Regions from separate parts of the Paenibacillus sp. alder61 genome, predicted to be linked through region 3. Evidence: predicted binding sites of a transcription regulator. Region 3 holds the regulator's gene; each other region holds the start of a gene.

The links. The regulator Rex, encoded in region 3, represses fermentation and respiration genes when NADH is low (regulators of the CRP and FNR family bind a similar motif). The targets are predictions, from matches to a motif close to TTGTGAAATATTTCACAA.
Region 1: the regulator Rex is predicted to act here: its motif matches at 5,563-5,580, upstream of adhE (bifunctional acetaldehyde-CoA/alcohol dehydrogenase).
Region 2: the regulator Rex is predicted to act here: its motif matches at 3,115-3,132, upstream of LBW89_RS13710 (formate/nitrite transporter family protein).
Region 4: the regulator Rex is predicted to act here: its motif matches at 2,544-2,561, upstream of LBW89_RS21260 (nitrate reductase subunit alpha).

The regions. Positions count from the first base shown of each region.
Region 1 is NZ_JAIUDG010000026.1:56,514-64,275, forward strand. It holds gene pflA (pyruvate formate-lyase-activating protein) at 1-304, opposite strand, end outside; gene pflB (formate C-acetyltransferase) at 376-2,646, opposite strand; gene adhE (bifunctional acetaldehyde-CoA/alcohol dehydrogenase) at 2,901-5,516, opposite strand; gene LBW89_RS23225 (Crp/Fnr family transcriptional regulator) at 5,976-6,692, shown strand; gene LBW89_RS23230 (formate/nitrite transporter family protein) at 7,130-7,762, opposite strand, start outside.
Region 2 is NZ_JAIUDG010000011.1:212,221-219,982, reverse strand. It holds gene LBW89_RS13725 (iron ABC transporter permease) at 1-97, shown strand, start outside; gene LBW89_RS13720 (FAD-dependent oxidoreductase) at 447-1,805, shown strand; gene LBW89_RS13715 (HD domain-containing phosphohydrolase) at 1,868-3,019, opposite strand; gene LBW89_RS13710 (formate/nitrite transporter family protein) at 3,239-4,066, shown strand; gene LBW89_RS13705 (molybdopterin-dependent oxidoreductase) at 4,877-6,943, shown strand; gene LBW89_RS13700 (MFS transporter) at 7,117-7,762, shown strand, end outside.
Region 3 is NZ_JAIUDG010000015.1:33,596-41,357, reverse strand. It holds gene panD (aspartate 1-decarboxylase) at 1-248, shown strand, start outside; gene LBW89_RS16700 (tetratricopeptide repeat protein) at 358-990, shown strand; gene dinG (ATP-dependent DNA helicase DinG) at 1,174-4,032, shown strand; gene LBW89_RS16690 (redox-sensing transcriptional repressor Rex) at 4,068-4,730, shown strand; gene LBW89_RS16685 (amidohydrolase) at 4,708-6,006, shown strand; gene LBW89_RS16680 (DUF5590 domain-containing protein) at 6,058-6,543, shown strand; gene LBW89_RS16675 (hypothetical protein) at 6,765-7,298, shown strand; gene LBW89_RS16670 (AAA family ATPase) at 7,291-7,762, shown strand, end outside.
Region 4 is NZ_JAIUDG010000022.1:51,028-58,789, reverse strand. It holds gene LBW89_RS21260 (nitrate reductase subunit alpha) at 1-2,458, opposite strand, end outside; gene LBW89_RS21255 (hypothetical protein) at 3,349-3,858, opposite strand; gene LBW89_RS21250 (DUF2785 domain-containing protein) at 3,888-4,697, opposite strand; gene LBW89_RS21245 (alpha/beta fold hydrolase) at 4,699-5,109, opposite strand; gene LBW89_RS21240 (alpha/beta fold hydrolase) at 5,139-5,480, opposite strand; gene LBW89_RS21235 (VanZ family protein) at 5,492-5,905, opposite strand; gene LBW89_RS21230 (hypothetical protein) at 5,902-6,759, opposite strand; gene LBW89_RS21225 (glycoside hydrolase family 105 protein) at 6,978-7,762, opposite strand, start outside.

The DNA.
Region 1 (7,762 bases), on a different contig from region 3:
TGTGAAGATTCCACCGCTTCTTGGCTTCGCGGAACAGCTCGGTGACAAACGGAGCTTGCAGCGTCGCCTCTCCGCCGGATACCGTCAACCCGCCGCCCGAGGAACGGTAGTAGGTAAGGTATGGCTCAATTTCGGCCAGCACCTCGTCTACGGTCATCTCTTTCCCGTCCGTCAGGCTCCAGGTATCCGGGTTGTGACAATATTGACATTTCAGCAGACAGCCCTGCATGAAGAGGACGAAACGAATACCCGGGCCATCCACCGTTCCGAAAGTTTCCAATGAATGTATGCGACCTTTAAGCATGTTTCGTCACTCCTTTTATTTGTAAGCTGTCGTTGGACCAAGCATAGACCTATCTTTAAAATTCTTTCTGCTTACATCGAGCCGTGGAAGGTCCGATTGATGACATCCAGTTGTTGTTCACGGGTCAACTTGATGAAGTTGACCGCATAACCCGATACGCGAATCGTCAATTGCGGGTAGTTCTCCGGATGCTCCATCGCATCCATCAGCTGTTCACGGTCAAATACGTTGACGTTCAGGTGATGCGCCTTGCTGCCGAAATAACCGTCCATCATCGATACCAGGTTGGATTTGCGGCTTTCAGCTTCCTTGCCGAGCGCCTTAGGCACGATCGAGAAGGTGTTGGAAATGCCGTCCAAGCTGTGCTCGTATGGGAGTTTGGCAACCGAGCTGAGCGAGGCGAGCGCCCCCTTCTTATCCCGGCCATGCATCGGGTTCGCCCCCGGAGCAAACGGTTCGCCCGCTTTGCGTCCGTCCGGCGTAGAGCCGGTTTTCTTGCCGTAAACCACGTTCGACGTGATCGTCAATACCGATTGTGTCGGCATGGCGTTACGGTAAGTTTTGTGTTTGCGGATCATGCTCATGAATGATTCCACGAGCCCGACGGCGATTTGGTCGACACGATCGTCATTGTTACCGTAGCAAGGATATTCACCTTCGATTTCGAAGTCGACGGCAATGCCTTGCTCGTTGCGGATCGGCTTCACTTTGGCGTACTTGATCGCGCTCAGCGAGTCGGCCGCTACCGACAGTCCGGCGATACCGCAAGCCATCGTACGAAGAATGTCACGATCATGCAGCGCCATCTCAATGCGTTCGTAGCAATATTTGTCATGCATATAGTGAATAACGTTAAGCGTATTTACATAGAGCTTGGCAAGCCATTCCATCATCGGTTTAAACCGTTTCATGACTTCGTTGTAGTCAAGATATTCGGAAGTGATCGCCGGGAATTCAGGAGCGACTTGCGCACCGGATTTCTCGTCTCTACCGCCGTTAATGGCGTACAGCAGCGCTTTGGCCAGGTTGGCGCGGGCACCGAAGAACTGCATTTGCTTGCCGATTTCCATCGCGGACACGCAGCAGGCGATACCGTAGTCGTCACCGTAGATCGGACGCATCAGATCGTCGTTCTCATATTGAATCGAGCTGGTTTCGATGGAAACCTTGGCGCAGTATTTCTTGAACGCTTCAGGCAATTTCTCCGACCACAGAACCGTCAGGTTCGGTTCCGGCGCTGGTCCCAGATTGTACAATGTATGCAGGAAACGGAAGCTGTTCTTGGTAACTTTGGTCGTACCGTGTACGGACATCCCGCCGATCGATTCGGTTACCCAGGTCGGGTCGCCGCTGAACAGCTCATTGTATTCCGGAGTGCGAAGGAATTTGACGATCCGCAGTTTCATGACGAAATGGTCGACAAGTTCCTGCGCGCTTTCCTCGGTAAGTGTGCCTTCAGCCAGGTCGCGTTCAATATAAGCATCAAGGAAGGAAGAAACACGGCCCAGGGACATTGCGGCTCCATCCTGTTCTTTGACGGCTGCCAAGTATCCGAAGTACAACCATTGGAAGGCTTCTTTGGCGTTCTCCGCCGGTCTCGAAATATCGAACCCGTACATTTGACCGAGTTGCTTCAACTCATCCAGAGCGCGGATTTGCTCGGACAATTCTTCACGAAGGCGAATTACGTCTTCGTCAATGACGTCCACTTCAAGATCCTTCAGCTCTTTTTGTTTTTGCTTGATCAGGAAGTCCACGCCGTAAAGGGCGACGCGGCGGTAGTCCCCGATAATCCGGCCGCGGCCGTAAGCATCCGGAAGCCCGGTAATGATCCCCGCTTTACGCGCGGCTCTCATGTCGGAAGTATAGGCGTCGAACACGCCCTGGTTATGTGTTTTGCGAATCTTGGTGAACATATCTACAATCTCGCCCGGCAGGTCAAAACCGTAAGCCTTGCAAGAATTAATGACCATGTTAATACCGCCAAAAGGATGGATCGTCCGTTGGAAAGGGGCATCCCCTTGCACGCCTACGATCTGTTCCTTCTCTTTGTCCAAGTAACCGGGATTATGGGAAACAATCGTCGAAGGTTTATGAACGTCCACATCCAAAACGCCGCCCGCTTCTCTCTCCTTCTTGGACAGATCGGAAATGATGTCCCACAGCGCTTTGGTATTGGCTGTGGCGCCTTTCAGGAAGGATTCGTCTCCTTCATATGGCTTAATGTTCGTATCGATGAAGTCCCGTGTGTTCACTTCCCTCATCCATTTGCCTTTCTTAAATCCTCTCCAAGCCGTCTTAACTTCTTGCGTGTTTTGTACTTCTCTCTCGATCACCGACATCTTAATCCCTCCATATATATTTGAAGTGCGCGGCGTTGAAGGATGCTTTCCGCGCCTCACGATCCCTTAAATTTGTGATAATTTTCACATTTTAGACACTGATAAGTCCTTGATCTGATGTTGATGATCTCCGCTGAACTTACCAACGTACTAGGGATCATTTATATTTATATGATATAACAATCCCCTTAGAAAGATTGTGACAAATATCACACAAGGTGATATTTGTCACGTTGTTCGAGCCTTTTGTTCACTTATTCTTCAAATCTTCCGTAGAAGGCGTCCCGGTAAACTTCGGCCAGCTCCGATACCAATGGCAGCTTCGGATTGGCTGTCGTACATTGGTCTTCAAAAGCGCGGTCGGCCAAATAGTCAACCCGCGATTCGAAATCCTTCGGATCGAAGCCGAGTTCCTGGAAGGTTTCCGGAATGCCCAGTTTTCTGTTCAGATCGCGAATCGCATTGATCAAGCTCTTCACGCCTTCTTCCGTAGTACGGGCCGGTAGTCCAAGGATGCGGGCAATCTCGGCATACCGTTCGTCGGCAACGAAGTTCGTGTATTTAGGCCAAGCCGCGAATTTGGTCGGCTTCTTGGCATTATAGCGGATGACGTGCGGCATCAGGATCGCATTGGTCCGGCCGTGAGCGGTATGATATTGGCCGCCCCATTTATGCGCCAAGCTGTGGTTGATCCCCAGGAACGCGTTCGCGAAGGCCATACCTGCCAGTGTCGAAGCATTGTGCATTTTTTCCCGGGCCAGCTTGTCGCCGGTCAAAGCCGACTTCTCAAGGTATTGGAACACCAATTGAATCGCTTTGATCGCAAGGCCGTCCGTATAGTCGTTAGCCATAACCGATACATAAGCTTCGATCGCGTGCGTCAATACGTCCATCCCTGTATCGGCCACCGCGGTTTTCGGCAAGCTGTACACGAATTCCGGATCGATGATCGCCACATCCGGAGTCAGCTCGTAATCGGCCAAAGGATATTTCGTGTTGCCGTTGATTTTATCCGTGATGACCGCGAACGAAGTGACTTCCGAACCTGTACCCGAAGTGGTCGGGATCGCCACGAATTTCGCTTTTTGGCCCAGGCGCGGATACTTGTAAATCCGTTTGCGGATATCCATGAATTTTTGCTTCAAGTTGTGGAAATCCGTGTCCGGATACTCATAGAACAGCCACATGCCTTTCGCTGCATCCATCGGCGACCCCCCGCCGAGTGCGATAATGCAGTCAGGCTGGAATTTCGCCATGAGTTCGGTACCGCGTTCTACCGTCGTTGTCGATGGATCCGGCTCCACGTCGGAGAACACTTCGATAGCGACAGGTGTCTGACGTTGACGCAGATAGTGCTCTACTCTTTCCACGTAGCCCAGTTTTACCATCATCGGGTCGGTTACGATCAGCACACGGGAAATATCCGGCATTTTGGCAAGATATTGAGTCGAGTTTTTCTCGAAATAAATCTTGCTCGGCACTTTGAACCATTGCATATTCACGGTACGGTGATTCACCCTTTTCACATTGATCAGATTTACAGCCGTTACGTTCGACGATGTCGAGTTGCGTCCGTAAGATCCGCAGCCCAGTGTCAACGATGGAAGATTCGTATTGTAAATGTCGCCGATACCGCCTTGCGAAGATGGCTGGTTCACCAAGATCCGGCACGTCGGCATCCGGTCCGAGAATTTTTGGATAATTTCATCATTATTCGAATGAATGACCGAGGAATGGCCCATGCCGCCGAATTGTACGACTTCCAACGCGCGTTCGATCCCTTGCTCGGCCGTTTTCACCTTGTAGCAGGCAAGCACCGGGCTCAGCTTCTCGGCGGACAACGGGAATTTAGGTCCCACACCCTCGATTTCGGCTACGAGAATTTTCGTTCCCGCCGGAACGTCAATGCCGCACATTTCCGCAATCTTGACGGCCGGTTGACCCACGATGCTCGGATTAACCGCACATTTGTCGGCGATAATCGCTCCCGCGGTCAATTTGGCGGCTTCGTCCTTGTTCACGAAGTAGCAGCCGTTGGCGATCATTTTTTTCTTCACTTGATCAAAAATCGGTTCTTCAATAATCACCGCTTGCTCGGATGCGCAGATCATACCGTTGTCAAACGTCTTGGACAGAATCAGGTCGTTCACCGCTTGATCCAGGTTTGCACTCTTCTCGATGAAGCAAGGCACGTTGCCGGGGCCTACGCCGAGGGCCGGTTTGCCGCAGCTGTAAGCCGCTTTGACCATCGCCGATCCGCCGGTAGCCAGGATGCAGGCCACGTCGGGATGATTCATCAACGCGTTGGTCCGATCCATCGAAGGGTTCTCGATCCACTGGATACAGTCGGCCGGAGCCCCGTGTTTGATGGCGGCTTCGAGCAAGATCTTCGCCGCTTCCGCGCTGCATTTTTGAGCGGACGGATGAAATCCGAAGATGATCGGGTTCCGCGTCTTGATCGCGATCAGCGATTTGAAAATGGTGGTGGATGTCGGGTTCGTTACCGGTGTGATCCCCATGATGATACCGACCGGTTCGGCGATTTTCTGGAAGCTGTCGAATTGGTTGTCTTCAATAACGCCTACCGTTTTGTCGTATTTGATGCTGTGATAAATGTATTCGGTCGCAAACATGTTCTTGATGATTTTGTCTTCATAAACGCCGCGCCCGGTTTCCTCTACGGCCATCTTCGCCAGATGCATATGTTTGTCGAGTCCGGCCAGGGCCATCGCCTGCACGATTTTGTCGATTTGTTCCTGATCCATGGTCATGAACGCTTCGGAAGCTTTCTTCGCCTTGTCAATCAAAGTTTGGGTGTACTGCTGTGCATCCGGAGCTGCTTTTGTCGTCGCGTCATTCTTTACGGCCATTTCTCTCATCCTCCTAAGTGGGGTTATGGATAAACCTTTTATCTAATTGTGAATTATTTCACTTTGTGGTTTATCCTTATGAAGCCTTGCGCTTCTCTTGATGGTTAAAGCATACCACATCAGGTCCGGTTTGTATAGTGAAATTTTTCACGTAGTTTAAAAATATTTTGATTTACTTTCATTTTATCTGTTTGTTTTTTCAAAACTCATTTTCATTCCTTATCATAAAACAGTGAGGAGAGCCCCTTCTTCATATGATGTTCCTCTCCATTTCCGGCAGTTATTTCTGTATCATGAATCACATGGATAGTGAAATAAATCAACCTCAAAAAGTGAAAATAGTCACAATGTTAAAATTTCGACACTTTTTCAGCCTTTACAGGCCACTCAAACATGAAGAAACGTTATATAATTAATTTAAATTTTCAGATAACTTAGGAGTGCAAAGGGGAAATTAAAATGAGTGAAATGGTGAGCACCACACAGCCCCGCGGCAATACTAGCTGCTTTACAGAGCAAAATTTCAACCGGCTACTTGTAACGATGAAAGACAAGACGTACCCCGAAGGAACCCATCTTTTTTGGGAGGGCGACTTTTCCGATAAACTGTTCTACGTGAAGCGCGGCCGGATCAAATTGACGAAATCCACCGACGAAGGCAAAGAGTTGATCCTATACATGTACGGACGCGGCGATATGGTCGGCCAGGCCGATCCTTTCTTCAGCACCAAGCACAGCTTCACCGCCGAAGTCATCGAGGACAGCGAAATCGGCGTTATCGAACAGAAGGATCTTGAAATCATGATTTGCCAACACTGCGATTTCGCCATCGACTTTATGAAATGGATGGGAATCCACCACCGCCTGACACAGACCAAATTCCGCGACTTGATGATGTACGGCAAACCCGGCGCCCTCTGCTCGACTCTGATCCGTTTGAGCAACACTTACGGCGAACAGCACGGTGACAACATTCTGATCAACAAGAAGATCACGCACACCGACCTGTCCAACATGATCGGCGCCACACGCGAGAGTGTAAACCGGATGCTAAGCGATCTGCGCAAGAAAGACGCGTTGGAATACGAGAACGGGATGATTGTGATCAAGGATTTGGTCATGCTCCAGGACATTTGCCATTGCGAACTGTGCCCGAACGAGATCTGCCGAATCTGACTCGATTGTCTAAGCAGCCTGGAAGATGAGGACTCCAGGCTGCTTGCCGGTTTTGAAGTTCATGAGGTCATGATGTTCAAAATCGCTCTCGACTCCCCCTATCTATTCAACCAGCCTCGTGGCCATCCCCCGAAAAGGCTTCTTCTAAATCCCCTACGTTGTTATCCGCTATAGAACAATAGCCCTTATCCGATTCATGTTCTTATCGAAATGTAATTTCTCCCCGATTCTTTCCTGCCGGCTATACGGACTTCAGCCTCTCCGTTTCTTCGAAATGACGCTTCCTCATCGTGAACTTTCCGAGAATTACACAATCCATATGTCCGCTTCAAATCAAGCTAGGGTTGCCTTAACCTAACATAAAAAACATAAAAAAACGCCCCACCGGATTATCCCGTTGAGGCGGTCAGTCTGTAACAATACAACTGTTTCTTCAATTATTTCTTCCGAACCGGCGAGATGAACCAATAGGCCATACCGACAAACACGGCGCCTCCGACAATATTCCCGAGCGTGACCGGGATCATATTGTGGAACCAGCCTGCAAGGCTGACCGTTTCCGGGTGGTTCGGCAGGAGCACGGACAAACTGAGCAAGGTCATGTTGGCGACGCTATGCTCATACCCGCTGGCGATAAAGGCGTAAAGACACCACCAGATCAGCACCAGCTTGGAAATGTCGTCCTTCGCCCGGTTCGCCATCCAGATAGCGAGGCAGACGAGCCAGTTACACAAAATGCCGCGGAAGAACAGTTCCATTACAGGAGCGCCCATCTTCTTGGCCGCCGACGCAAACAGGAGATGCTCCGGCGCCGCGGTTTTAAACAACCCCGAACCAACGATAAGCAAACACAGGATGATCGCTCCTACCAGATTGCCGAGGAACACGATCCCCCAGTTTTTCAGGGTATCCCCTACCGTCGTTCTTTTGGCCAACGTACTTGCCGTAAAGAACATATTGTTTCCGGTGAACAGTTCGGAACCGGCGAAGATGACCAGGGTCAGCGCGATCCCGAAGGACATCCCCATGACCATCGTCTGAAACGGGGATTTGGCGGCGGCCAACGGGGC
Region 2 (7,762 bases), on a different contig from region 3:
CAAGGAAATACCGTCCGGCCTGGTTGTGGCCCTGCTCGGCGCGCCGTACTTCCTATGGTTGATGCGCTCGGCAGGGAGCCGCGCCGGCGCCAAATAAGAAAAGGAAAACCGACCGGAAATCACCGGCCGGTTTTTCTGTTATTCGGCGGGTAATTTTGTGCGGGAGCTGGAACAATAGAGATAGCGGTATTTTGCCCCGAGAAGACAGACCCCGGAAGATGAAGCTACAAAGCCGCCGACTCTTAGTGCTTAAAATTTTATTTTAAATTGTTAATATTTCAAGAATATCCCGTTTGCCACTTGCAATGTGAAAAATGTCACACTATAATAGAGTCATAAGGTGAACGAAATCACAAAGTCGTTATGTTATAAGTGACATATTTCACAAGAGATAACCCTGATCGTTACGATTTTAAGGACGATGGGAAATTGAGGAGGAAGAAACCATGAAAGTCGCCGTGATCGGATGTACCCACGCAGGAACCGCAGCTATTGTAAATACCGCCAAGCTTTATCCCGAAGCCGAGATCACCGTTTACGAACGCAATGATAATATTTCTTTCCTTTCGTGCGGGATTGCCCTCTATGTAGGGGGAATGGTTAAGGACCCGCAGGGTCTGTTTTATTCGTCGCCGGCCCAACTCGCGGAATTGGGCGTCAAAACGAACATGCGGCATGAAGTCATCGCGGTCGATACGGAGAGCAAGACGCTGCGCGCCCGCAATCTGGAGAACGGAACCGAGTTTGAAGATACGTTCGACAAGTTGATCGTGACGACGGGATCGTGGCCGGTCGTCCCTAAATTTGAAGGCATTGAGCTCGAAAACATCCTGCTCTCGAAAAATTTCAATCACTCGAACACCATTATAGAAAAGTCGAAACAAGCCAATAATATCGTTGTGGTTGGCGCGGGTTACATCGGCGTCGAGCTGGTGGAAGCTTTCCAATTGAACGGTAAACAAGTGACGCTGATCGATGCGGAAGAGCGCATCCTGAGCAAATACCTCGATGCCGAATATACGGACAAAATCGAGCAATCGTTGAGCGATCACGGGATTACGCTGGCTTTGAACCAAAAGGTGACCAAGTTTGTCGGTGAAGGAAAAGTAAGCACGGTGGTCACGGACCGCGGGGAATATAAAGCCGACCTGGTGATTCTCTGCATCGGCTTCCGCCCGAATACCGAGCTGTTGAAGGGTCAAGTGGATATGCTCGGCAACGGCGCGATTATCGTCGACGAGTACATGCGGACCAGCAAACCGGATGTTTATGCGGCGGGCGACAGCTGCGCGGTCTTTTACAATCCGACCCGGGAGCACGCCTACATTCCGCTGGCCACCAACGCGGTTCGGATGGGAACGCTGGTTGCCCGCAACCTGGTTGCCCCGACCGTCAAATATATGGGAACGCAAGGCACATCAGGGATCAAAATTTATGAGGACAATATTGCCGGTACCGGGATGACGGAAGCCTCGGCGAAGGAAGCGGGCATCGACGCGGAGGCGGTCATGATTACCGACAACTACCGTCCGGAGTTTATGCCGACGCATGAACCGGTCATGCTGAAGGTTGTTTACGAAAAAGACACGCGCCGGATTCTCGGAGCTCAAATCATGTCGAAAGTCGATCTGACCCAATCGATCAATACCATTTCGGTCTGTATCCAAAACGGCATGAAAATGGAGGAGCTGGCCTTCGTCGACTTCTTCTTCCAGCCGCATTACAACAAACCGTGGAACTTCCTTAACAGCGCCGGCTTGGCCGCGCTGCCGGAAGTGCCGGCACGCGAGGCCGTTACCGTTTAACTTTAACTTTACCTCCCATGGTTTTCGAACAGCCGTCCCGGGTGCATTCAGGGGCGGCTGTTTTAGTCTTCGGTATAAGCCCGCCGAATCTCCAGCAATTCGGGCAACCGATCGAGGAAGACATCCACGAGGGCCGGGTCGAAATGATGTCCGCGTTCTTCGCGCAGCAGGGCAATAATTTTGTCCAAAGGCCATGCTTTTTTGTAAGTACGTTCGCTGCCCAGCGCATCAAAAACGTCGGCGATCGCCGTAATGCGACCGAAGATGTGGATGCTTTCGCCGGACAAGCCTTGCGGATATCCGCTGCCGTCCCATTTTTCGTGGTGCTGGTGGGCGACAATGGCCGCGGTCTGCATCAGGGGGCGGGGGGATTTTTTCAGCATCCGATAACCGATCTCGGTATGGGTCTGCATGACGGAGAACTCTTCCGGCGTCAATTTGCCGGGTTTGTTGAGGATGGCGTCGGGAATGGCGACCTTTCCGATATCATGCATCGGAGAGGCGATGCGCAGCATCTCCGCCTGATCGGGCGGGAGTCCGTAGCCGAGCGCAAGGATATGGGAATATTCCGCGACTCTTCTGACATGGTGCCCGGTTTCCCGGCTGCGCATTTCACCGATCTCGCCCATGGAGAGGATAATTTCTTTTTGCGTCTCTTCGATTTCGTTTAAAAGCATGGCCGATTCCAGGGATTTGCCGGAATAGGATGCGGCGAGCGTAAGGTACTCCAAATCTTTTTCGGTGAAAACGCCCGGCGGGGTCAATTTGTTGACCGCCTGGAAGCAGCCGATGATCTCGCCTTCGCTGTTGCCGAACGGAATGACCAGCAGCGCTTTTGTACGGTACCCGGTCTCTTTGTCGGTTCGGAGCGCACCGTGTTTCAGAAGGTGGCCGTAGGGCTCATTCGTGTAGGCGTCATCGATGAACAACGGTTGGCCCGTGGCGACCGCGAGCCCGACGAGCCCGGCATCGGCAGGGATCCGAAGCTCCCGAACCCCGTGAGCGGCCGTGGTCCACAGTTCATTTCTCTGACGGTCGAGCAGCCAGACGGTACAGCGGTCGGCCCCGATCATCCCCCGCCCCAGGTCGGCCATATGCATCAGAATCCGGTCAAGGTGACGCTCGTTGGCGATCCTGGCCGCATATTGGAAAATCATTCGCAGCAGCGTTTCCGTGTCGGGTTGCTCCATCAACCTGTTTTGTTGAGAATCCATATGCCTGCACCTTCCTTCCGTATTACCGTTTTTTTCCTAAGTCCAAGATACTTCATTGCATTACGTCGCACAAAGCATTTTTTTGCAGGGATATTACGTGAAATATTTCACTATTGAAAGCGGTAACGTGACTAATGTTACTTATCCGTACCAGGGGCCAAGATACAATGAACGTAAAGACCGCAGTTCATGGACTGCTTCTAAAGGAGAATGGAGAGAATGGCATACAACAAACCGGATCAAATTGCGAAAGTGACGGTTGACATGGGGGTGAAAAAAGCCCACAATCCTCTGCTGACGGTGCTGGTGCTCGGCTTTTTGGGCGGAGCCTTTATCGCGCTCGGGTTCCTGCTGGATATTCGCGTCATCGCCGGCGCGCCGAAAGAATGGGGCAGCTTCGCCAATTTTATCGGGGCCTCGGTGTTTCCGATCGGCCTGATCCTTGTGCTGCTGGCCGGAGGAGAGCTGTTGACCGGAAATATGATGGCCGTGCCGTTGTCGCGGATGGCCCGGAGGATTTCGACCGGGGAGATGTGCAAAAATCTGGTACTCATTACCTTGAGCAATTTTGTGGGCGCCCTGTTTGTCGCTTACTTCTTCGGTCATATCGTCGGCTTGACTTCGGATGGCGTGTACTTGGAGAAGCTTGTGGAGATGGCCGGGCATAAGCTGGAGGCCGGCTTCCTGCAGGCTTTTGTGTCCGGAATCGGCTGCAACTGGTTGGTGGCGCTAGCCGTTTGGCTTTCATACGGAGCGGATAATATGAGCGGTAAAATCCTCGGCATCTGGTTCCCGACGATGGCCTTTGTCGCGATCGGATTTCAGCACGTCGTGGCCAATATGTTCCTGATTCCCGCAGCGATCTTCGAGGGATATTTCTCCTGGGGGGAATATCTCAAGAACTTTGTGCCGGTTTGGCTCGGCAACTTGACGGGGGGCGCGCTGTTCGTCGCCGGAGCCTATTGGACTGCTTACCTGAAAGACGGAGGAAAGAAAGCGGAGGCGGCCGGCGATGCCGTGACCGCGCCGGTGAGCAAGCACGCGTAAGAAGCCGGTTGCCGCTGTGGCTCGATTGAGAGACGGTCTCCTGCGGGAGGCCGTCTTTTTGATGTAGTTTTCGGATTAGCGGCCTTTAGAGGCGCTATTTCGGGCTGACTCGGCTCCGCGGTTAGATAGCGGTCTAAAAGGGCCTATTTCCCGGCACCGGACCCCAAAATCGGGTTTTGGTCCGTTTTTCCCAAAAATAAGACGCTGAAAGACCGCTATTTCACCTTTATGAAGCGAATTCGACAAATTAGCGGCGCGTAATGCCTTTATAGACCCGGTCCCGCTTACTCCTCCTGTGTCTGTTCGAGAGGGGCATGCGAGGGACAAAGCGCCGAAATCCTCCTTATTATCAGTGCCCTCTGAAGGCAACCTTGGTTAAACATAAAATTCCTGCAAATCTGCATGTTTTATTCCTATTATGAACCTCAATTTCAAAATTCCTGCAAATCTGCAGGAATTTTCGACGAAGTAGGCCCGTTTCTCTCATATCGCTAGAAAAACCTGCAGATTTGCATCTTTTTCCGTATCCCCTCGGGAATCGGCCTAAAATACCTGCAGATTTGCATCTTTTTGGAGTTGAAGGAGCGGGATCGGTTGGAGTTGCTGGAGATATTGGAGTGCACCGACACCTTGACCGCCATAGGCCCAATACGATTTGGAGGTCCGCGGGCTTGAGAATGTGTACTTTTCGAGCGAGAGCGCGTATTCTCATGCTCTCTTTCTATAATGTCTTACGGGGAACCAGTAGACATCGTTCCGTCTTTTTTCTAAGATTATAGAATCTGCTAGTTTGAGATGGGGGACGAAGTTATGATTCGTGAGGAGAACGGAATTTTTCCCGCGGTGTGTCCACTGGATTGCCCGGACACCTGCGGTTTGCTGCTGCATAAAGAGAACGGAAAAATCGTCAAGGTGACGGGAAACCCCGACCACCCGATTACCCAGGGGGCCATCTGCAACAAGGTGCGGAACATGACCGAGCGGGTCTACCATCCGGAGCGCGTGCTCTATCCGCTGAGACGGGTGGGGCGCAAAGGCGAGGGGAAGTTCGAGCGGATCAGTTGGGATGAGGCGTTGGCCGAAATCGCCGATAGATATCGCAAGCTGATTAAAGAGCATGGTCCGGAGAGCATTCTTCCGTACAGCTTCTACGGCAACATGGGGATTCTTAGTGTGGACGGCATGGACCGGCGCTTTTTCAACCGGCTGGGGTCGTCCCAATTGCAGCAGGGGATTTGCAATTCCGCGGGAAGCGCCGGCTGGAAGTATACGATGGGCTTCGGCGGGGGCACCAGTCCGGAGGATACGGTTAAGGCGAAGCTGATTATCATTTGGGGCGGCAATTTGGTCAGTACGAACATGCACCAGATCGCCTTGATCGAAAAGGCCCGCAAGCAGGGAGCGCAGCTTGTGGTCATCGACGTGCACCGCAATCGCACAGGGCAGCGGGCGGACTGGTTTATCCCGCTGTACCCGGGGACGGACAGCGCGCTTGCGCTCGGTATGATGCATGTTCTGTTCGAACGCGGTCTCGTCAACGAACCGTTCATGGAGCGCTACACAACCGGCTATGCCGAACTGCGCGAGCATGTGAAGCAGTACACGCCGGAGCGCGTTTCGGCGATCACCGGCGTGCCGGCGGATGACATCGTCCAACTGGCCGTCATGTACGGCGAAACCTCTCCGGCGTACATCCATATCGGCAACGGCCTCCAGCACCATGACAACGGCGGAATGACGGTACGGACCATCAGTTGCTTGCCGGCGCTGACCGGGCAGTGGCTCGTTCCCGGCGGCGGAGCGTACAAGTCTAACGGGGGTTATAACAAAATGAACGCGGAGGCGTTGGAACGCCCGGATCTGCGGCCGAATCCGGCGGCCCGGACGATAAGCATGAACCGTATCGGCGAGGCGCTGCTGACGCTGGACCCGCCGATATATGGGCTGTTCGTGTACTGTGCGAACCCGGCGGTCGTCGCTCCGGACACCGGGAAGGTGGAACGCGGCTTAAGCCGCGAGGACTTGTTTACCGTTGTGCACGATCTGTTCCTGACGGATACGGCCAAGTATGCGGATATTGTCCTGCCGGCCACATCCACCTTTGAAAATACGGACCTTTACGCCTCTTATTGGCATCACTACGTACAAATTCAAGAGCCGGTCATCCCTGCGCAGGGCGAGAGCAAAAGCAATGTGGAAGTATTTCGTCTTCTGGCGGCCGCTATGGGTTTTGAAGGGGCGGCGTTCCGCGATACGGAAGAGGATCTGATCCGCCAGGCGCTCGATTATCCGGCCAACCCGTATTTGCGGACCGTTACGCTGGAAGGTCTGAAAGAGCGGCGCATGATCAAGCTGGACATGACACACAAGGAGCGGTATCTGGACAACTTGGCGACACCTTCGGGCAAGATCGAATTGTATTCGGCCCAAATGGCGGAGGAGGGCCTGCCGCCGCTGCCGACTTATACGCCGCTGCGCGAAGGGTACGACGGGGAGAACCGGCCGGGAACGCAGGAGGCGTATCCGCTGATGTTCATTTCGCCGCCGAACCACAGCTTCCTGAATTCCACGTTCGGCAATGTGGAGAAGCTCACCGCGCTGGAAAAGCAGCCTACGCTGCAGATCCATCCGGAGGACGCGGAGGCCCGGAGCATTGCGGACGGGGAACGGGTCGTCGTATGGAATGAGCGGGGAAGTTATGAAGCCCTCGCGGCCGTGACCGACAAAATGCTGCCGGGCGTCGTCATCAGCCAGGGGCTATGGTGGGATCGGGACGGCAAACGGAGCCGGGCCAATGCGTTGACGCCGGATCGGCTGGCCGATATGGGCGGAGGGGCCGTCTTCTTCTCGACCGCTGTCGATGTAAAGCGGCAATAGATGTACTTGCCGACTTTCTCCTTTTCGGCGATACTATGATAATCTGGGCGTAATTATAGTTACATTCACTGTGATGGTATATGGTATGGAGAAGCCCTTAGGGGCTTCTTTTTGTGTTTTTAAGGATGACTTTATGGGTTAAGCGTGGCGCGGGCAAAGGAGGAGAGAAGCCTATGAAATGGTTGCAGTCGTATCCGCGGGAGGTCAAAATTTTTCTGGTGGCGAGTCTGATCAGCTCGGCCGGGGGCTCTTTAATGTGGCCACTGATCACGATGTTCGTATTCAAGGTACTGGGACGCACGGTGACGGACGCCGGTCTGGTTATCTTGGTTATGTCCCTCGGAGGGATTGCCGGGCAAGTTCTCGGCGGCTCCTTGTATCATAAACTGGGCGTGAAAAAGCTGATCGTCGGCGGAGTGGGGCTGTACGCGATGTTCCTCCTGCTGCTGCCGTACGGGAGCGGCAACTGGTCCCTGTTTATCGTGTTGATGGGGCTCGTCGGTTTCTTCAACGCGATGTCCATGCCTGCGATCCAGGCCTTTATCGGCTTCCGATTTGCGGAGCGGCGGGGGGAATTGTTCAATGTCATCTATGTGGCGAACAATATCGGCGTTGCGCTGGGGACCGCGCTTAGCGGCTTTTTGGCGCAGATTTCTTACAATATGAGCTTTACTTTGAACGGGCTGGTCTCCGCCGGTTTTGCGCTGTTTTTCTGGTTTTATTTGAACAAAGTTCAAAAAAGCGAGGGAGAGGTCCAACTCGCGAAACGCAAGACCACCCCGGAGGGACAAGACACCTGGAGGCTGCTGGGCCGCTACA
Region 3 (7,762 bases):
TCGTTAATAACAATAACGGCGCTCGTTTGGAAACCTATGTTATCCCGGGGCCGCGCGGCAGCGGGGTCATTTGCCTGAACGGCGCGGCGGCCCGTCTGGTCCAGCCGGGAGACCAGGTGATCATCATTTCCTATGCGATGCTGTCGGCCGAAGAAGTACGGAGCCATAAGCCTACCGTCGTGTTTGTCGACCAGAACAACCGGCCCGTCGAGAAAGCGAACCAGGAACTGCACGCCACGGTACGATAAACGTTTGTAGTCCGCAAGCAATTAATCCCTTCGGGAATGAAATGTCCGCCTTCAACAAAAAATGAACGTAAGGCTCGCACTGACTTCATTTCGTTAGGGGTGGATGGTGATGATGTTTCAGCACATGTTTGCGGAAATGAATGAGATGTTGGATGAGGTTATTCAATTTTATCCAATCGCCCATGGCACCCAGAAACAGGATTTGGCCAAGAAGTGGAATTTGCTTCAACAGATGAGCGACTTAATTATTGAAGAGTGGCTGAATTTTGAAGAGAAAATGGGCGTATTCCGGCAGAGCTCCGCGAGTCCCCAAGGGAGTTCGGCCGCCAACCTGCCCGAATTGGATTGCGACGCGTTTGTCAAAGGACAGGGGTATTACAAACTTATGATGTTCCCGCAGGCGCTTGCCCAGTTTAAGGAGGCCTTGGAGCAATTTCCGGACAGTCCCTCGGCGCGCACGTATCTGGCGATGTGTCATATGCATCTGGAGGAAATGGACGAAGCCATCCCGCACTTTTGGCGCGTGCTTGAAGGCACGGAAAATAAACGGCTCCGGTCGATTATTTACAATGCTCTGGGCTGCATTGAGGCCCAAAGAGGCGGGCGCGCCAAAGCCAAGGAATATTTTACCTTGGCGCACTATCATGACCCTTCGCTGGCCGAACCGCTGTCGAACCTGGAAGCCTGCATGCGGAGCACCGGGAAACTGAAATACGGCAATGAACTGACCTCCCTGCTTTAAACAAGGAACTGATTCGGATTTATCCTATTTTGATCCATTTGGAAGAAACGGTGTGTCCCAAAATCGCGGGAGACATCGTTTTTTTTCTGGAGGGGGGCCTTTGGAGCGCTTCACACAATTTTCAAATCGGGCCACTTCTGTTATGCTGTAAAAGAGACTGGAACGAAAGGGACTTAGGAATCAATGAAATATGCCGTACTCGATTTTGAAACGACAGGAAACCAGTCCTCTGATGAAATTATTCAAGTAGGGCTTGCCATTATAGATGAAGAACAGAATATTTCCCAAGTTTATCGTTCCTTCGTAAAGCCGGGGATTCCGATCCCCCCGTTCATTACGAACCTGACGGGGATTACGGAAGAGGATGTCCAAGACGCGCCGGAACTGGATGAAGTCATGGTGGACCTGGTTCCTCTTTTGAGCGATACCGTGCTCGTCGGGCATAACGTCGCTTTTGATTTTAATTATTTGCAGAGCGCGCTCGATAAAACGGGATATTTACCGTTTACGGGGCGGATTCTCGATACGATGGATTTCTTGAAAATCTTTTTTCCTTCCCTGACCACCTATCAATTGGGGATGGTGGCCGCCGAGTTCGGCGTGGAGCATGAACGCCCGCATCAGGCCGACAGCGACGCCTTGGCGACGGCTCTGATCTTCCTGAAATGCCTGGACGAGCTCAAGGAACTGCCGCTAATCGTGGTGCAGCGTCTGGCGGACCTGTTCGCCGGCGAGGACAGCGATCTCGGCTGGTTCTTCGACGCCATGCTGCAGGAGAAGGAACGGGAGGGGGAAGCGAGTCCGGACGGCTTCGTGTATTACCGCCAGTTTGCGCTGCAGGTCGACGACTGGATGGATATCGAACCGGCCAGAAGTGATCTGGTTCACAACCCGCTCAAGGACGTTTCATTCGAGCAGTTTATGGAACAGGTCCGGGACCGCCTCAAGACGAAGCTGCCGGACTACGAGGAACGCGAAGCGCAGAATATGATGCTGTCCGAAGTCAGCAAGGCGTTTGCCGAGGACAAGCATCTGCTGATCGAAGCCGGGACAGGGACGGGAAAGTCGCTGGGGTACCTTTTGCCGGCCATTTATCACAGTGTAAAGCAGGATGAGAAGGTGATGGTCAGCACGCACACGATCAATCTGCAGGAGCAGCTGAGGGAAAGGGATGTTCCCCTGCTTACCGAAGCGGTTCCGTTCCCATTCCGGGCCGCCGTGTTCAAAGGGCGACAGCACTATTTGTGTTTGCGCAAATTTGAACATAAAATTAATAGAAGAGACTTTGCTTCACCTAAAGAAGAAATCATCACCGCCGCCCAGATGATCGTGTGGTTGGCGCAAACCGAGACGGGCGACGACGAGGAGCTGAACCTCGGAAACCGTGGAGGAGATTTCTGGGAAACCGTGGCGAGCGAGTCGGACTCCTGCCTCGGCCGATCCTGTCCATGGTTTCGCAAGTGCTATTATCACAAAGCGAAGCATGAAGCCGGCGTAGCGGACGTCGTCATCACCAACCATTCCAAACTGTTTACCGATATTCAGGCCGGACACCAGCTGCTTCCGGGTTACGAACGGTTGGTCATCGATGAAGCCCATCATTTGGAGGAAGTCGCCGGGAAACACCTGGGGCTCCAGATGAAGTATTTCACCGTTGTTCACACGCTCACCCGGTTATTCAAGGACAGCAAGACCGGGCAATTCCCGAATTTGCGCATGATGTTGGATCAGTCGGGAAGCGAAAAGTCGGGCGAGTGGTGCTCCGTCATCGACGGGCTGTATCCGACCCTGGTCGATGTGAAGGAAGTCTGGGACCGCCTGGCGGATCAGATGTTCAGCCTAATGCCGGAACGCAGCGACGCGGCGCCTGGAGATCCGGGGCAATTCGTGCTGCGCCTGCTGCCCCAGAAGAGACCGAAGCAATGGGATACGCTGGCTGAGCTGGAGAACCAGATTTATGTCGCTCTGGGCGACGTGATCCGCAAAGCGGAAAGGCTGATCGGCGAGTTGAAGGACGATGAGCATGACTTCGGCTATGACAGCCTGATCACCGATATCGGCGGCTTATTGAAGGACCTTGCCACCGAGCGGGAGGCGCTCCGCTTCTTTATCAAGCTGGAAGACGCGAATACCGTCTACTGGATCGAAGGCAACGGGAATTACCGCAGCAAATCGCTGCAAATTTTTGCGGTGCCGATCGATGTGAGCGCCCAATTGAAGGAATTTTTCTTCAACAAGAAGAAGAGTGTAGTGATGACCTCGGCGACCCTCTCGGTCGACAAGTCTTTCCAGTATATGATCGATCAATTGGGGCTTGCCGAAGCGGCGGAGCAGGATCGGCTCAATACCGCCATGCTCCCGTCCCCGTTCAATTACAGGGAGCAGGCGCTGCTGGTCATTCCGCGGGATTTTCCAAGTGTGAAAGGCAGCGTCGGAGACGACTATTTTGTTTCCACGCTCGTTCGGTCCCTGGCCGATACGGCGACCGCCACCCATGGCAGGATGCTGGTTCTGTTTACGTCCTACCGAATGCTGCGGCAGGTGTATGACCCGCTGAAGGAATTGCTTTCCGAGCGGGGCATCACCGTGATCGGGCAAGGGATGGACAGCGGGAGCCGGACGAAGCTGACCCGCAGGTTCCAAGGGCAGCACGCTTCGGTTTTGCTCGGCACGAGCAGTTTCTGGGAAGGCGTCGATATACCCGGGGAGGCTTTAACGAGTCTAGCCATCGTCCGGCTGCCGTTCCAACCGCCGAACCATCCGCTGGTGGAAGCCAAGAGCGAGCGGCTGCAGCAAGAGAAGAAGAACCCGTTCATGAAGCTATCCGTTCCCCAGGCCGTCATCCGTTTTAAACAAGGTTTCGGCAGATTGGTCCGCTCTTCGCAGGATCGCGGGATCGTGGTGGTTTATGATACTCGGATCTTGGAATCTTATTACGGTAAATACTTTTTATATTCTTTGCCCGGACCGAAAATGGAGCATATGCCGCTGGAGCAGATGGTGCCGCGGATTTCGGAATGGCTCAACGCCGGGGAATCTTAAGTGTTCCTCAAATCGTGTACGTAGGGGGAAATTTGATGAAATCGGAAAAAATCTCGGATGCGGTGGTTCGCCGCCTGCCGGTGTACCTGCGTTTTCTCAATGAACTCAGCCGCCGGGAGGTGCCGACGGTATCCTCGCAGGAGCTTGGGCAGAAGCTGGATCTGAATCCGGCTCAAATCCGCAAAGACCTGGCTTATTTCGGCGATTTCGGCCGCAAAGGGATCGGCTACGACGTATCGTATCTGATCGAGAAAATCCGTCAAATTCTGAATTTGGATCAGCAGATTAACGTCGCTTTAATCGGGGCCGGTAACCTGGGCCAAGCGTTGTCGAATTATAACGCGTACTTGAAAGATAATATGAAGATTGTGGCGGTTTTTGACGCATCCCCTCACAAGATCGGGACGCAGATCAACAATATTACGATTCAGCCGATCGACGAGTTGGTCGATACGGTCCGAAGCAACAACATCCGAATCGGGATCATCACCGTTCCCGATGTGGAGGCGCAGCGGGTTGCCGATCAATTGGTGGCTGCGGGAATCGGAGCGATTCTGAATTTCGCGCCGACCATCTTAAAGGTACCCTCCGAAGTGCGCGTTCATGCGGCGGATTTCACAACCGATTTGATGAGTTTGGCCTATTATCTGGATGCTGGAAAGGAACATACGGAACATGACGCGAAAATGGCTGATTAAAGACGGGACCTTTGCGGTGCAGGATCAGAAGACCCCTGTCATTCGGGGCTATATGCTGGTCGAAGGAGACCGGATCACATATGTCGGAACGGAGCGGCCGCAGGGCGTGGAAGGGGCCGAGACGTTTGACGGCAAGGGCCTGTTGTTTCTCCCCGGCTTGATTAATACGCACGGTCACGCGGCGATGTCGCTTTTGCGCGGCTACGGCGACGACATGGTGCTTCAGGAGTGGCTGCAGGAGAAGATGTGGCCGATGGAAGCGAAATTTACCGGCGAGGATGTTTATTGGGGAACGGCGTTGTCCGTGCTGGAGATGTTGAAAGGCGGGACCACCACCTTTTTGGATATGTACGACCATATGGACCAGGCGGCTGCCGTGGTCGAAAAATCGGGAATCCGCGCCGTTCTAACGCGCGGTGTCATCGGGCTCTGCCCGCCTGAAGTGCAGCAAAGCAAGCTGAACGAGGCGGTCAATTTTGCGCGCGAGTGGCACGGCAAGGCCGACGGGAGAATCACCACGATGATTTCGCCGCATTCTCCATATACTTGTCCTCCGGATTACATTGAAAAAATTGTGCAAGCGGCGCATGATCTCGATTTGCCGATGCACACGCACATGTCGGAGACGAGAGCCGAGGTGGAGCAAAATGTGGCCGACTACGGCGTCCGCCCGGTTCAGCACCTGCTGAATCTCGGCATGTTCAGCCGGCCGACGCTGCTGGCCCATGCCGTCCACTTGACGGACGAGGAAATCGGCGTTTTGGCCGAGCACCGGGTCGCGATATCTCATAATCCCGGAAGCAACCTGAAGCTGGCTAGCGGCGTGGCCCGCGTTCCCGAGCTGCTCAAGGCCGGGGTTACCGTATCGCTGGGTACGGATGGACCTGCCAGCAACAATAACCTCGATATGTTCGAGGAAATTCGTCTGGCGGCACTGATTCATAAAGGCGTATCGGGAGACCCGACGGCAGTTCCGGCGGCTGAGGCGCTGCGCATGGGGACGGAATACGGGGCGAAGTCGTTATTTCTCCAGGATACGGGTCGACTCGCTGCCGGCATGAAGGCGGATTTTATCGCCCTGAACACGGAACAGGCGCATTTTCTGCCTCGTACGGACTATATTTCCCATATCGTGTATTCGGCAGGGCCGAAAGATGTGGAGCATGTTTGGGTGAACGGCAAGCAAGTGGTCAAACATGGCGCTTGTCTCACGCTCGACGAGGAGAAAGTAAGGTTTGAAGCCCAAGCAGCGTTTGAGCGCCTTCTCGGCCGATAAGACGATCTATAGGATGTTGATACTACGCCGATCGGGGAAAGGAAGAGAAGGTTGAGAAACAGAACCAAATGGATCTTGCTCTCCCTTCTGATACTGGGGCTCGTCCTCATCGGGCTTCACCGCTACTATCTTTTTGTTGAGCAGGATTTATGGCGGGGAGAGAAGCAAGCGATTCAGCGGGCGATGCAAGAAACTGGGCTGACGGAGGCCGATGAGGTGTGGAAATCCGTCTGGGATCAGGTATGCTGGGTCGTGCAGGGGAAGGACGAAAACGGCCGGGAAGTGATGGTCTGGCTGCCGGAAAAGGGGACTCCGGAAGTGAAACCCATGGACGAGGGCGTATCGGAAAGTCAGATCCGGAAAATCATTAAAGACAAATTTCCCGGGATCACCCCTGTACGACTGATGCCGGGCATTTACAACGACCAATATGTATGGCAGCTCTTTTACAAAGAGAAAGCTCATCATTATTACCGGTTCTTCCGTTTCAGCGATGGAGAGCCGTTGGAAGAAGTGTTTACTTTGCCCAACCGGTAACATATTATTTCGATTGAACGGATGAATAAATTTGTGTTTTTGCCAAAAAGCAGTCCTTCGGGGCTGTTTTTTTGATAAAATTTAAAATAAATTCACAACTTGATTCGAAATCGTATATACGATGTGATATACTCATCTTTGTAAGTTTATTTTGCATACTCGTCTACTATTCACTGATATACTATTCATTTATATTTTTGTACACCAAGGAGGACATCAACGTGAAATTGCGTGTTGGACCGATTGTGGCTAGTGTGGCCGTATCCGCACTGTTGTTGTTCGGAGGATGGTTTGCATATCGACATTGGGCTGTGGAGAGCCCGTTTGAACATAAAGTCAACGCTATGGAAGGTGTAAGAAGTGTACAAACGAATATTACCCCAAAACAGGTGGAGTTGAAACTCGATTTGGAACCCGGGACGGATTTGGGGAGCCTCGTTCAGCAAATTGAGCGGGAGGGCGGCAAGTGGATCGGGAGCCGCGAGGTGAAGGTGGTCGTGGAAGACAAAGCCTCCGAGAAGCTGAACGATTTGTGGGACAAGGCTTTGTTCCCGATTGCCCAAGCTATGGAAAAGAAGGAGTACACCGATATAACGACTACACTGGATGAACTGCAAAAGCAGGTTAAAGGCGTTTCGGCCAAAGCGGAAATGGACGAGAACAACGTGTACATTACACTGACGGATGGTCAGGCGAGCAAGTTTGTCATCTTGCCTCGCGTACCGCAAACTTTGGGGGTGTGGCCTAATGCGTAAATGGATGATCGAAGTTGCGGTTGGGTTCGTTCCCGTCCTGCTCATATTTTTAGCTTTTGTCGGTTTTAATGTCATTCCGCTGCTCGTCGGCCTCGTGATGGTCGGTGCGCTGCTGACAGCCGTTAAAATGCGCGGCGGAATCGTCGCCACCGCTTCCCAGGAACGCAAGCGGAAGAAGGTGGCGTCGCCCGGTTTGACATTTGAAGAAATCGGCGGCCAAGACAGTGCCAAGCAGGAGCTTCGTGAAGCCCTCGACTTTATGGTGCGTCATGAAGAGATCAAGAAGTTCGGCATCCGCCCGCTGAAAGGGATTCTGCTGACCGGCCCTCCGGGGACGGGGAAAACGCTGATGGCGAAAGCGGCGGCCCAGTACACGAACGCCGTGTTTGTCGCGGCATCGGGCAGTGAATTTGTGGAGATGTATGTAGGCGTGGGGGCCAGCCGGATCCGCGACTTGTTCAAGG
Region 4 (7,762 bases), on a different contig from region 3:
AGAACGTATAGGCCAGCGCCCGGTAAATATCCCAATCGGATCTCGATTCCCATAACGGGTCGATCGCCGGATTGAACGGATGCACGAACGGATGCATATCCGTCGACGATAAATCGACCTTCTCATACCAGGTAGCCGCCGGAAGGACGACGTCCGCGTACATCGGAGTGGCGGTCATCCGGAAATCCAGTGCGACGAGCAAGTCGAGCTTGCCCTCCACTTCATCACGCCAAACGATTTCCTGCGGCTTCTCCTCTTCGTTCGGCGTGGACAACAGTCCGTTGCTCGTGCCGAGCAGATGCTTCATGAAGAACTCCTGCCCTTTGGCGGAGCTGGAGATCAGGTTCGACCGCCAAACGAACAGCGTGCGCGGGAAGTTCTCCGGCGCATCCGGGTCCTCGACGGCGAACTTCGTTTCGCCCGATACGACCTGCTCATAGGCATGCCGGATAATATCGGCATTATCCGTGAGCCCTTTGGCCGCGGCCTCTTCGGCGAAGGCCAGGCTGCTCTTGTTGAACTGCGGATAGGACGGCAGCCAGCCGAGCCTTGCGGCCAGGACGTTGTAATCCGCGGGATGGGTATAGTCGATCGGCCCGCCGGTCGGTGATTTCAGCGACGCGTTGCTCATCTCTTCGTATTTCCACTGATCCGTGGCGAAATAGAAGAACGATGTCGCGTTCTGCAGCCGAGGCGGCGCCTGCCAGTCCCGGGCGAACGCGATCGAGGACCAGCCTTCGATCGGCCGGCATTTCTCCTGGCCGACATAGTGGGCCCAGCCGCCCCCGTTGACCCCTTGGGACGCGGTCAAAATGACCAGGTTTAAGATCGACCGGTAAATCGTGTCGCTGTTAAACCAGTGATTGATCCCGGCGCCCATGATGATCATGGATCGGCCGCCGGTGTCCAAGGAGTTCTGGGCGAATTCGCGGGCGATCTGCACAACCAGCGACGCCTTGACGCCCGTAATCCGCTCCTGCCATGCCGGTGTATAGTGGGAATCCGCATCTTCATATCCCGCCGCAGCCAGTCTGCAGCCGGGCCGGTTCACGCCGTACTGGCTGAGCATCAGATCGTACACGGTGGCGACCAAGCGGGTCGAGCCGTCGGCCAAGGTAACTTCCTTCACCGGAATCGTACGGTTGAACGTCCCGTTGCCGGCGTGGTCAAAGAACGGGAAGACGATTTCCGTCCATTCCGCCCCGTGCGTCTCAACGGACAAGGCCGGTTCGATCTTCGTGCCGTCCCCGCGCTCCAGGATCAGATTCCACTTCACTTCTTTTTCCCAGCGCTGGCCCATCGTTCCGTTCGGCACCAGAATTTCATCAGCCGCTTCGTCCAAAATGACGGGTTTCCACTCCGCATGCTCCGAGGTATCGCCCAGATCGCTCGCCCGCAGGAAGCGCCCGGCTTTATACTTGTCTTCGTGCGGCTCCAACATAATCAGGAACGGCATATCCGTGTACTGCTTGGCATAGTTCAGGAACATCGGCTCCTGGCGCCGCACATAAAATTCGTCCAGGATGACGTGCGTCATCGCCTGTGCCAACGCGGCATCCGTCCCCGGATGCGGGGCCAGCCAGTTGTCGGCGAATTTGACGTTCTCCGCATGGTCTGGGGCGACGGAGACGACCTTCGTCCCTTTATAACGGACTTCCGTCATAAAGTGGACATCCGGCGTCCGCGTTAAGGGGACATTCGAGCCCCACATCATCAGGTAGCCGGAGTTGTACCAATCCGACGATTCCGGCACATCGGTCTGCTCGCCCCAAATTTGCGGCGATGCCGGCGGAAGGTCCGCATACCAGTCATAGAAGCTGAGCATCTCTCCGCCAAGCAGGGAAATGAAGCGCGCGCCCGAGGCGTAGCTGATCATCGACATGGCCGGGATCGGCGTAAAGCCGGCGATGCGGTCGGGGCCGTATTTTTTGATGGTATAGATCAATTGCGCGGAGATCAGTTCGGACGCCAAATCCCACGTGACCCGGACATGACCGCCCTTTCCGCGGGCTTGTTTGTACGATTTCGCCGTTTCCGGGTTCTCTACGATACTGGCCCAGGCTTTCACCGGGTCGCCGTGCTTGGCTAAAGCTTCCGTCCACAAACGCAGCAGACGTCCGCGCATATAAGGATATTTCACGCGGAGCGGGCTGTACTCGTACCAGGAGAACGAGGCGCCGCGCGGGCATCCGCGGGGTTCAAATTCCGGCATATCGGGACCGCAGGACGGGTAATCGATCTGCTGGTTTTCCCAGGTGATAATCCCGTTCTTCACAAAAACCTTCCAGCTACAGGATCCGGTGCAGTTCACGCCGTGCGTGGTGCGAACAACCTTGTCGTGCGACCAGCGGCCGCGGTACATGTTCTCCCATTCCCGGCTTTTTTCCTCAAGAATCGACCAATTTCCCGAATAGCTTTCCGTCGGTTTAAAAAATCTCAAGCCTGTTTTTCTTTTCATGTGAAGCGATCACTCCTTCGTCCAGAATGAATCATTTGGAGGGGAATCCATCAGCGTTCATTCTTCTAATCCCATTATGAAAGGGTTGCGCTTTGGTTCACATAAGGGAAATCCCTGATGATCCGGGTAAAAACCCTGTTCACAAAAACGACGCAAAAAAGCCTCGAAAAGAGTGATCTTTGTCGAGGCTTTTTGACCTGCTGTGTATAGGGAATTTACCCGGTCCACTAGGGACCGCTCCCGTCCCGGGCTACTCTGGGGCTGTTGCGGACCGTTTGAGGCCGCACGCCCCGCCGACGGATTTCTAACGGACGCAATAGCAGCTATTTCGCACTTTTGGGCCGATTTCGAAATCTAACGGACACAGTAGCCGCTATTTCGTGAACCCCCCGCCTTTTCGGGGGCGGAGGACGCAAATAGCGGCTATTAGTTCCGTTAGCATCCGATGCATAGGAAGCGCCGGGTTCGTTTGGGGACGTTTGGGGCCGCTCGGGGTGCTCTTGAGGCCGCGCTCCCCGCCGCCGGATTTCTAACGGACGCAATAGCAGCTATTTCGCACTTTTGGGCCGATTTCGAAGTCTAACGGACACAGTAGCCGCTATTTCGTGATATCCCCGCCTTTTCGGGGGCGGAGGACGCAAATAGCGGCTATTAGTTCCGTTAGATTCTCAGAATCGCCGTTTATCGCAAAATAGCCGCTATTAGTTCCGTTAGCATCCGTTGCATAGGGAGCGCCGGGGACGTTTGGGGCCGCTCGGGATGCTCTTGAGGCCGCACACCCCGCCGCCGGAATTCTAACGGACGCAGTAGCGGCTATTTCGCACTTTTGGGCCGATTTCGAGTCTAACGGACACAGTAGCCGCTATTTCGTGATATCCCCGGCGCTCGGCTCAAGAACAATAAGTGCACCAAAACACCCGTTCCGCCGGCACGGCTGAATCGGATGGCGTCAAATGAATAATCAGGTCGCACTCTTCCGTTCCGATGCGTTTGTCTTGATCCACGTCATAGAACTGAACGATCTCCACGCGATATCGGCCGTTTTCCAGTTCGATCCGGTATTGGGAACAGTTCCGGTCCGGGATTTCTTCGTCCTCAAATTGGGCGGCCATCGTCAAGCAATCGTAGTCCACCAAGTACAATGACCCTTCCGTTACTTCAAGGAAGCCTTCGGCCCGCCGGAGGTATGGTCCAGCCGGTGATTCCCCGTCCACCCGGACGTCAACCTTCCAGGAATGCTCAATGCCTTCCTCGGTCATCTGGCAAACCAGCAGATGCCCGTCCTTCATCTCGTCTCCGAAATGTCGTAACAGTCCTTCAAGTTCCCAATCTTCGTCCACAAACGACCGATACGTATCCGGATTGGCCATGCCGATAAAACTCGTATCGCCCGATTTCATATGAAACTTCATGAAAGGCCCTCCCCTTTTTAAATTTGACCCAAGGCATGAACAATCGCCTTTGCGATTTTGGAGTCCTTGTTCTGCTCCGCACATTTAAAATAGACGCTTCTCAAAAGATTTCGCACGTTCCCGCGAATAATGCTGTCTTCGGGATATTTTCCGATGGTGTTAAACTTCGTTACTTTATGCACCCAGGCTACTATCGGATCATCGCCCAAAAGACCTTTCTTGATGATCGTATTTACGACTTCCGCCATCCTTTCATCTTCACCATCGACAAAGTAATGCGTATTTACCTGGATTTTTTCGAGGATTAGTTCCATGATCGCAAGCTGATCGTTTCTCGTTATGCCTCGACATTTTACGAGGGTTTCGAAAGCATCGGAGGTATGAGCCACCGCATGTGCCCACCCCTTAGCCTCCACGTACCCTCTCAAATCGTTCTCCTCTCTAAAATAGCGGCAGAGCCGCTCAAAAACATGGCGAATATCTTCCTCGGATAAAAAGGGCCTGGAAAGATGGCATTCCAGGATAAGCGGAGATATCAACACCGAAAAGGAGCGGGTAAACACCGTGTCCTCATCCGAACTCCCCAGTCCAAGGAACAGGTGGTCCTCGTCAAGACTTGTATAGAGCATATTTTTCATCGTTTCCGGACTTAACACGTTTCTCTGGATCCAATGATAAAAAGTAAAATAGATAAGATCATCCCGTAGCTCGAAATCGATGGAGCCGATTTCACGCAGCATCTCCTCCACCAACCGCTCCGTGTCCGTTCCTTCGGGGATCTTATTGTCATGTTCTTTAATGTCTTGCAACAACTGCTTTAACTCCATGTCATCCTCCTATACCAACGGTAAAAAGACCGTTCGGCAACCTCTTCTCCTGAATCCAGGATTCCACCGTTTCATTGAAGAACATCGGTCTCGCTAATGGAAAGCCGTGTCCGAAGCCCATACCGATAACTCCCTGACTTCCTTGAAGGTTTATCAGGAGGTCTTTCGCCGAACGCATCATGATTTTCTTCTCCCCTTGTCCTACGGTAATCAACACTTTGGCACGCGTCTGCTTAAAGCTGTCCGGAATGGCGAAAGACATATTCTCTTTGAGTATTTCCGTAAGCAATTCCGGTCCGATCTTTAGAGAATCCTCGTAGTACTGTTCAAACATGTCTTTGTCTATGTATAGCTGCTTGGCCTGGAGTTTGGCAAATGCCCGGTACCGCAGCAAACCGTGCGTCATTCTCACGGAGGTTCCAATCCACGGCTGTATCCAAGTCAAGGGACGGTTAACGCGCTATTGATGACCGCGTAGTCGGCTAACCAGGGATCGAGACTTAGCATTTTGACGATAACTTGGGTGCCGAGTGAAAATCCAACCAATGTGATGGGGGCCCCGTTTTGATTTGATTTTATCAAGGATAGGATTTCCTCGGCGCTTTGGGACATGCTGAACGTCCGGCTTTCGCTTTCGCCGTGCCCGGGCAAATCCGGCACTAAACAGCGGTAGTCACGAAAGAAGAACTCCACCTGTTTCTCCCACATCCAGCCGCCGACGCCCCCGCCATGCAGAAATACCAGCAGCGGTGCCCGACTTGGTCCGACATCTCTATAGAACAACCCTAAGGTAATCACCTCCCGGATCTTTTGAGAATGAGGTACAAGCCATAACCAAGAAGGAAGCCGAGCGTGTTTAATATAAAATCATCGATGTCCCAGCTTCCCCTTTTGGTGAGTAACTGTAAAGACTCCAGCACGAAGACGCCACTTAAAAATAGGCACAACGATTTAAGTAGCAGTCTCCCCTCCTTCAGAAAGAGAGGAAGCAGCACCCCGTAGGGCACAAAAACCCCGACATTACCAACCAAGTTCATCATCCACACTTTAGGACTAAAATGGTCTACCTGCAAAAACTGACGAATGGTACATAAGGGCTTTAAGTTAAATAAATAACCGGGCTGGGGCTCTCTACCGAATCCGAACAGCATCCAATAGCCGATCAGTAAAGTGTAGCCCGTTATAACCAGAAAAACGACTCTTCTCATGGAGCGCTAGGTCTGTATTTATTGTATCGCTGAAGTTCTTCGCGCTTTACGTCCGCAACTTCTTCAACCGTTCCGCCTTTCACGGAATAGCGGTGCAATTTGAATTGATCCGAAGGCTGTTCACTGATGGCGTCGATCACTTCACCGTCCGTACTCCACAAAATATAAGCTGTCGAAATATATGGGGCATCTTCCGCCAAATTCAGTGCGGTTTCTTTTTCAAAATCGTACGCTGCAATACTGCTGGAACTTGTATCGCCGTAGGCGTAAGCCAAAATGCTTCCATCCGGCGACCAGTTGTAGGCGTGGATCGTCTCAACTCCCTCGTTTTTCCCGGAGGCCAGCTGATTAAGATTTATTTGATCCCCGTTCTCCAGATTGAGAATGAGGATCTCATGGCCAACGTTGTTCTGAAAAAGATCCACGGCCAAAAATTTCCCGGTTACGGACAGAGCCATGGCTTCGACCGAGCTTGGTTCACGTTCCGGTTTAAGCGAATAGGTCTTCCCATTGGTTTTCACGCTCAATGCGTGCACTTCCTTCGGCGACTTCTCAATCACCAACTCGACATGGCCCGACATCCAGACTACCTTGCCCTCCTGCGCTTCCTGCTTGATTTCCAAATCAGGCTCGTAATAGGCCAAGCTATTTTCTACGGTCTCATTCGTGGCCGGATCGCTCTTCTCGCCCTGCTTCATCTCCGTTCCTGAAGAAGCCGGTTTTTCCTGCAGGCGATCTGCCGCTGTATTTCCTGCTCCTGGGGTATCCGTTTTTCCCGCTTCATGTCCGGCACACCCCGTCAAAGCCAGCAGCAAGAGCGCTGACGCGGTCACCCATCCTATTCCTCGGTTCATTAAAGCCACTCCCGTCTCATGTCAATTTATCATGTGAATTACACATAGTATTAACGCAAAAGGAAGGCGTTTTGTTCCATTCCAAAAATAAGCTTCCTGGATATATAAATATCCGTCTCTAGTGTGGCGTTCCGTTAACGGCAACAACCCCAATCCGTCAGGATTGAGGCTGTGGGTGTATGCCCCTAAAATGGAACTATCGAACGAAGCCGCGAAATTCAAGAACGCGTGCGCTCATCGTGCAGTGTAGTGAGCAGCATCAGTACCAGCCCTTGCCCGTATAACGTAGGAAAAACAGGAACCCGATTGTAATCATCAACCGAAGCGAGCACCGGGGTCCCCCCCGATACGCCCGACACCCTTCCGTCCGCGCCGATTTGCGCACTTACGCCTTCCGCCGCATTCAGCGCGCATTCGCGGAACGAATCGTCCAGCAACCCTTGGCTTATACCGTGGATTATACCGCAGGCGATACCGGCGCTTCCCGAGGTTTCCGGTACGTAATCTGGGCGGTCCAGCACGGTCGGCCACAGCCCGTCGTCGCGCTGTACCGCTCGTATCGCTTGCATCATCTCCCGGTAACGGGTTCCGATTTCTTGAGGAACTTCGCACAAACCCTGGATCTCCCGGTAAATCATGGGCGTTCCCAGCGCCATCCAGGCGTTTGCCCGGGTCCATCTCGCGGCCGACATGTGGGATTTTAAAGAACAGTTATATCCGTGGAAAAACAAGTTCGTTTCGACATCCTGCAGCAACCGGTAATGTACCAAAAGCTGACTTGCGGCTTCTTGCGCATAATGTTCGTCCCGGAACAAGCGGGCCGATCTTGCAAGAAACACGACCGCCATAAAAACGGTGTCGGCCCACACCTGCTCGCGGAACGCTTCGCTCTCGGTCACCGTATGCTCGAACGCGCTTTCTTTCGTCCGCGGGGCTCTTTCGATGAGCCAATCGGCGATCTTCATGGCCGTTTGCTTGTAAGATTCATCGGCGGTAACTCGGA